DNA from 2 places in the Bradyrhizobium sp. CB2312 genome. Region 1 is predicted to be linked to the other one. Evidence: predicted binding sites of a transcription regulator. Region 1 holds the regulator's gene; the other holds the start of a gene.
The links. The regulator PhoB, encoded in region 1, activates phosphate uptake and scavenging genes when phosphate is short. The targets are predictions, from matches to a motif close to TGTCATNNANCTGTCAT.
Positions count from the first base shown of each region.

Region 1 (3,508 bases):
GTCAGCGGCAGCTCGTTGATGTCGAGGAAATGCTTGGGTGAACTGGTCATCAGCTTGCCGCCCGCTTGTTGCCGGCAAGCGCCGTGCAGGCGCGCTCGAGCCGCGCGACGCCATCCTCGATCTCGGCTTCGGTGACGACGAGAGGCGGCAGGAAACGCACGACATTGTCGCCGGCGCCGACGGTGAGCAATTTTTCGTTGCGCAGCGCCGCGACGAGATCGGCGGAGGGCACCACGGCCTTGATGCCGATCAGGAGGCCCTCGCCGCGCACTTCGCTGACGACATCGGGATGACGATCGATCACGGAGGCGAGCTTCTGCTTGAGCAGCAGCGACATCTTCTGCACGTGATCGAAGAAGCCGGGCTTGAGCATGACGTCGAGAACGGCGTTCGCAGCCGAGATCGCGAGCGGATTGCCGCCGAAGGTCGAGCCGTGCGAGCCAGGGCCCATGCCGGCCGCCGCCTCCGCGGTCGCGAGGATCGCGCCGATCGGGAAGCCGCCGCCGAGCGCTTTGGCCAGCGACATCACGTCAGGCGTCACGCCGGTGCGCCGGTGAGCGAAGAGATCGCCGGTACGGCCCATGCCGGTCTGCACCTCGTCGAACGCGAGCAGCAGGCCCTTGTCGTCGCAGAGCTGGCGCAACGCCTTGAGGAAGGCGGGCGGCGACGAACGCACGCCGCCCTCGCCCTGGATCGGCTCGATCAGGATGCCGGCGGTCTGCGGGCCGATCGCCTTCTTCACGGCCTCGATGTCGCCATGCGGCACCTGGTCGAAACCGTCCATCGGCGGACCAAAACCTTCGAGATATTTTGCAGCCCCCGTCGCAGCCAGCGTTGCCAGCGTGCGGCCGTGGAAGGCGCCTTCGAAGGTGATGATGCGGTAGCGCTCGGGATGCCCCTTGGAGAAATGATGATGGCGGACCAGCTTGATCACGCCCTCCAGCGCTTCGGCGCCGGAATTGCAGAAGAAAACGAAGTCCGCAAAGCTCTCGCTGCACAGGCGCGCGGCGAGCTTCTCGCCGTCCGGGCTCTGGAACAGGTTCGACATATGCCACAGCTTCGTCGCTTGCTCTTGCAACGCCTTGACGAGCGCGGGATGGGCGTGGCCGAGCGCGTTCACCGCGACGCCCGAGGTGAAATCGAGATAGCGCTCGCCATTGGTCGCGATCAGCCAGCAGCCTTCGCCGCGCTCGAAACCGAGGTCGGCCCTGGCGAAAACGGGAAGCAAATGCGGCGCGGCGCTGTTGGTCATGACGATCACTTGGATGTTGCGGACGGCCTGAATGCGTTGCGCAACGCACCATTGACCGGCCCGGAAAACGAAACGTGCCGCCTTTTAAGGGCGGCACGTGCGACTATCTTATGCCTGGTGAGACGGGTGTCAATGCCGCCCGGAAAGCCCCGGGAAACGCTGAATCCGTAGTCTTGCGGTGCCGATTTTGCGGGATTTTCACCACGGAACATGTGGAAGCGAGTCGGCGGACTCTTGCGCGCGAGTCACGCCATATTGTAGCGTTTGGACTGTCAGATACGACATCTCGTGCAGCAGTTCTGATCCCAAGAGTCCTCATGTACCGGCGTAAACGTTCGGGCGCACCTCGCGTGCCCGGCGAGCCTTAAGGGATTCTGGCGGCACGGGTTTTTCAAGGCTTAGGCATTCGCTGTGAGGCCCCAGGATGGCTGGCCGGCAGCGAGGGAAAGGGTGCAATGACGGTTTTGACCTGGTCCGATGATCGCGTCGAGCAGCTGAAAAAGCTCTGGGAGGCCGGACTTTCGGCCAGCCAGATCGCGGCCGAGCTCGGCAATGTGACCCGCAATGCCGTGATCGGCAAAGTGCACAGGCTCGGCCTGTCCGGCCGCGCCAAGAGCCCCTCATCGGCAGCGCCCCGGCCGCGCAAGGCCCGCCCCGCGCAGCACATGATGCGCGTGAGCCGTCCGATCTCGCGCGGCAATACCGCACTGGCGCAGGCCTTCGAGGTCGAGGTGGAGGCCGAGCCGGTCACCTACGACAACGTGGTGCCGATGAGCCAGCGGCTGTCGCTGCTGGAGCTGAACGAGGCGACCTGCCACTGGCCGGTCGGCGATCCCTCGAGCCCGGATTTCTTCTTCTGCGGCGGCAAGGCGCTCTCCGGCCTGCCCTATTGCGCGCAGCACTCGCGCGTCGCCTACCAGCCGGCGGCGGATCGCCGCCGTGCGCCGGCAAAGCCCGGCACGCGCTGAACACTGCTTCAAACGACATCGTCCCGGCACGCGGCCGGGACGACCCGAGACATATAAAAAGCGCGCCACTTGGCGCGCTTTTATTTTGCACGCTTGCAATCGTACTTACGTCTGCTCCGCCTTCGCGAAGCGGTCGTCGAGCGCGTAGCCGGCACCGCGGACGGTGCGGATCGGGTCCTGCTCGCGGCCAAGATTGAGCAGCTTGCGCAGACGGCCGATATGCACGTCGACGGTGCGTTCGTCGATGTAGATGTCGCGGCCCCAGACGCTGTCCAGCAGCTGCTCGCGCGAGAACACGCGGCCGGGATGCTCGAGGAAGAACTCCAGCAGGCGATATTCGGTCGGGCCGAGATCGATCGGCCGGCCCGAGCGCGCGACGCGGCGCTTGTCGCGGTCGAGCTCGATGTCGCCATAGGCGAGCACGGTGGCGAGCCGCTCCGGGCTTGCGCGACGCAGGAGGCCCTTCACGCGCGCCAGCAGCTCCGGCACCGAGAACGGCTTGACGATGTAATCGTCGGCGCCGGTCGCAAGACCCCGCACCCGCTCGCTCTCCTCGCCGCGCGCGGTGAGCATGATGATTGGGAGCTGCTTGGTCTCCGGGCGGGTGCGCAGCCGCCGGCACAGCTCGATGCCGGAGAGGCCCGGCAGCATCCAGTCGAGCACGATCAGGTCGGGGATGTGCTCCTTGAGACGGGTGTCGGCGTCGTCGCCGCGCATCACCGTCTCGACGTCATAGCCGTCGCCTTCGAGGTTGTAGCGAAGCAGCTCGGTGAGAGCTTCCTCGTCTTCAACCACCATAATGCGTGCGCCCATGGTGTCGTCGCTCCTTGACTCTTCAGCTATTCGGGACCGTCGTGGCAAAGGTCGTCATGTCACCCTTCGGCCGCTTGTCGGTGATCGCCTGGCCCTCGATCATGTAGAACACGGTCTCGGCGATGTTGGTGGCATGGTCACCGATGCGCTCGATGTTCTTGGCGCAGAACATCAGATGGATGCAGAACGAGATGTTGCGCGGATCCTCCATCATGTAGGTGAGGAGCTCGCGGAACAGCGAGGTGCAGATGGCGTCGACTTCCTCGTCGCCCTTCCACACCGCCATCGCCGCCGGCAGGTCGTGCGCGGCGTAGGCGTCCAGCACCGACTTGACCTGCTGCTGCACGAGGTCGGTCATGTGCTCGAGGCCGCGGAACAGCTTCAGCGGATGGAAGTCGGTCTCCAGCGCCGCGACGCGCTTGCCCATGTTCTTGGCGAGGTCGCCGATGCGCTCGAGATCGGTCGCGACGCGCAT
Region 1 covers NZ_CP121668.1:712,209-715,716, reverse strand. The annotation lists gene argF (ornithine carbamoyltransferase) at 1-50, opposite strand, end outside; gene QA642_RS03375 (aspartate aminotransferase family protein) at 50-1,252, opposite strand; gene QA642_RS03370 (GcrA family cell cycle regulator) at 1,708-2,220, shown strand; gene phoB (phosphate regulon transcriptional regulator PhoB) at 2,326-3,033, opposite strand; gene phoU (phosphate signaling complex protein PhoU) at 3,056-3,508, opposite strand, start outside.

Region 2 (3,508 bases), 3.0 Mb from region 1:
CGCGCTGGGCCTCGCCGACCTGCTTGAGCAGCTGTGTCGCGTCCCGGCGCTTGATCTCCTCCTCCTCGAGCGCAGCCTGGACCTGCCGCAGCTCGAACGGAGAGGGGATCGTCAGGATCTTCGGCAGCAGCGGCCAGAGCGCGCCGGCGGTGAAGATGGAGGCCGCGGCCGTGTCCGCCTTGACGAGGCCCTCGATGCCGTAGATCGGGACCCAGAGCGTGTAGATCGACAGCACATGAGTGAGGCCGCAGGCCATGATGAAGATCGCGAACGCCCAATACACCCAACCGAATTTGAGATCGCGCCGCTTGGTGACGAAAATGGCGAGGGCGAACGGAATCGAGAAATAGGCGGCGGCGATGATCGCGTCGGAGACGACATGGAGCCAGATCAGTTCGGGTTCCCACAATAGGCAGATGCCGTGCGGCGAGAACATCGAGGAGTCGAGGATACGTTCGAGAAAGGCCCACATGGTTCCACCCCAGGCTGGCATTCGAGGTTTCGCGGGCCAGGGCGGCCCGCTGGTGCCGTTGGACGGGTCCCGCCGCCCAACGTCTCACGCATGGACACACACGCCGAACGCGAGACCATACCAAGGGGACGGCGCGGTTGCATTTTGCAAGCCCGCACGATTGCTAGACGCCGGTGCCGCGCCGGATCGGCTCCACCTGATTCGCGGGGCCGTCAGCACAGCGAATCACGGCTGCCCGCCGCCCGCAACGCTTGCTGGCGTTCGACGGCCGCGCTAGGACAGGTCATGGCGCTGTCCGTATCAAGCAGAAGTATCCCGCGATGACGACGCCGGTCGCGCTCACCATCGCCGGCTCGGATTCGAGTGGCGGCGCCGGCATCCAGGCGGACCTGAAGACCTTTGCCGCGCTCGGCGTCTACGGCGCCTCCGCCATTACGGCGCTGACGGCGCAGAACACGCGCGGCGTCACCGGCATCCATGCGGTGCCGGCCGATTTCGTCACCGCGCAGATCGACGCGGTGTTCTCCGATCTCGAAGTCGGCGCGGTGAAGATCGGCATGGTGGCCCAGGCCGCCAGCATCGATGCGATCGCGGCCGCGCTGACGCGGTGGAAGCCCGGCCATATCGTGCTCGATCCCGTGATGGTCGCGACCTCCGGCGACCGCCTGCTGGCATCCGAAGCCGTGGACGCGCTGCGCGCGAAACTGATGCCGCTGGCTTCCGTGATCACGCCCAATCTGCCGGAGGCCGCCGCGCTGCTCGACGAGCCGGTTGCGGCCGGTGAGGCCGAGATCGAGCGTCAGGGCCGCCGCCTGCTTGCGCTCGGCTGCCGCGCGGTGCTGATCAAGGGCGGCCACGGCGAGGGGGCAGAGAGCATCGACTATCTCGTCGATTCCAAGAAAACGATCGCACTTGCCGCCCCGCGCGTTGCCACACGCAACACCCATGGCACCGGCTGCTCGCTGTCCTCGGCCGTCGCGGCCGGGCTGGCCAAGGGCGAGGATCTCGAGCGCGCCGTGCAGGGCGCCAAGGCCTGGATCAGCGCGGCGATCGCCGCCGCCGACCGCTTCAGCGTCGGCCACGGCCACGGACCGATCCATCATTTCCACAAGTTCTATTGACCCCGGTCTCGCGCGGCGCGGCGGCTCCCGGCGTTAACCAATAACGCCTTGGGGTTCCGTAGCTTTGCGGGCGGTCAGCGCCGGTTCATGTCGCCTGATTGTCGCATGCGACTGATATTCGCGGGGAGGGTGAGGCAAGGTTTGATTCGTATCTGAGGGTGCCTCAAAGGTTCAATCGTCATCCCCCTGTCACGGGAAATTGTTACGGGCGGTCGCATGGGAAGTTACGATGTGAGTGACGAGAGCCCGGAGCGGCGCTTTCGCACGTTGTTCATCTCCGACGTTCATCTCGGAGCCCGCGGTTCGCAAGCCGACCTTCTGCTCGACTTCCTGCGCTACCACGATGCCGATACGATCTATCTCGTGGGCGACATCGTCGACGGCTGGGCGCTGAAATCGAGCTGGCACTGGCCGCAATCGCATAACGACCTCGTGCAGAAGCTGCTGCGCAAGGCGCGCAAGGGCGCCAAGATCATCTACGTGCCCGGCAATCACGACGAGTTCCTGCGCAACTATTACGGCACGCATTTCGGCGGCATCGACGTCGTCGAGAACACCGTCCACACCGGCGTGGACGGCAAGCGTTACCTCGTCATCCACGGCGACATCTTCGACCTCGTGGTGCAGAACGCGCGCTGGCTCGCTCATCTCGGCGACAAGGCCTACGACTTCGCGATCCAGATGAATCGCTTCGTCAACTTCTTCCGCCGCATGTTCGGCGTGCCCTATTGGTCGCTGTCGCAATGGGCCAAGCAGAAGGTCAAGAACGCGGTGAACTATATCGGCGCGTTCGAGCAGGCGCTCTCCGCCGAAGCGCGGCGCCATGACGCCGACGGCGTGATCTGCGGCCACATCCACTACGCCGTGATCCGCGACGAGAACGGCATCCGCTACATGAACTGCGGCGACTGGGTCGAGAGCTGCACCGCGCTGGTCGAGCACGACGACGGCCATTTCGAGATCATCACCTGGGCCGACCAGCTGCGGAAGCCGGCACAAGTTCCGCAGGTGGCAGCCAGAGCTGCGTAACAGAGGCGGCTTGATGCGCATCCTGGTCGCGACCGACGCCTGGCACCCGCAAGTCAACGGTGTGGTTCGGACGCTGACCAAGCTCGCTGAGGCCGCCAAAGGGCTCGGTGTCGAGTTCACATTCCTGACGCCGCAATCGTTCCGCACCTTCGCGATGCCGAGCTATCGCGACGTGCGGCTTTCGATGCCGCGTCCGGCGCGGATTGCGAAGCTGATCGAGGAAGCGCGCCCCGACAGCATCCATATCGCGACCGAAGGGCCGATCGGCCTGATGGTCCGCCGCTATTGCCGTCAGCGCAAGCTGCCGTTCACGACCAGCTTCCACACCCGTTTCCCCGAATATGTCCGCGCCCGCGTGCCGGTGCCGGGCTCGCTGATCTGGCGGGCGCTGCGCCGCTTTCATGCGCCGAGCCGCGCCGTGATGGCGGCAACGCCGGCACTCGCCTGCGAATTGACCGAGCGCGGTTTCGACAACGTCGTGCTGTGGCCGCGCGGCGTCGATACTCACTTGTTCCATCCCCGCGCCATCGACCTGTGCCTGCCGGCACCGGTGTTCCTCTCGGTCGGTCGCGTCGCGGTGGAGAAGAATCTCGAAGCCTTCCTGGAGCTCGACCTGCCCGGCACCAAGGTCGTCGTCGGCGACGGCCCGGCGCGTGCCTCGCTGGAAGACGCCTATCCCGATGCGATCTTCTTGGGGGAGAAGCACGGCGAGGCGCTGGCGGAGATCTATGCCGCGGCCGACGTGTTCGTGTTTCCCAGCAAGACCGACACGTTCGGCCTGGTGCTGCTGGAGGCGCTCGCAAGCGGCCTGCCGGTTGCGGCGTTCCCGGTAAAGGGCCCCCGCGACGTGATCGGCGATGCGCCGGTCGGCGCGCTCGATCACGAC
Region 2 covers NZ_CP121668.1:3,741,885-3,745,392, forward strand. The annotation lists gene QA642_RS18050 (PAS domain-containing sensor histidine kinase) at 1-472, opposite strand, end outside; gene thiD (bifunctional hydroxymethylpyrimidine kinase/phosphomethylpyrimidine kinase) at 793-1,593, shown strand; gene QA642_RS18060 (UDP-2,3-diacylglucosamine diphosphatase) at 1,810-2,622, shown strand; partial or broken gene QA642_RS18065 (glycosyltransferase family 1 protein) at 2,636-3,508, shown strand, end outside.
Region 2: a site for PhoB is predicted at 1,770-1,786, ahead of QA642_RS18060 (UDP-2,3-diacylglucosamine diphosphatase). Genes of this name have one in related genera too.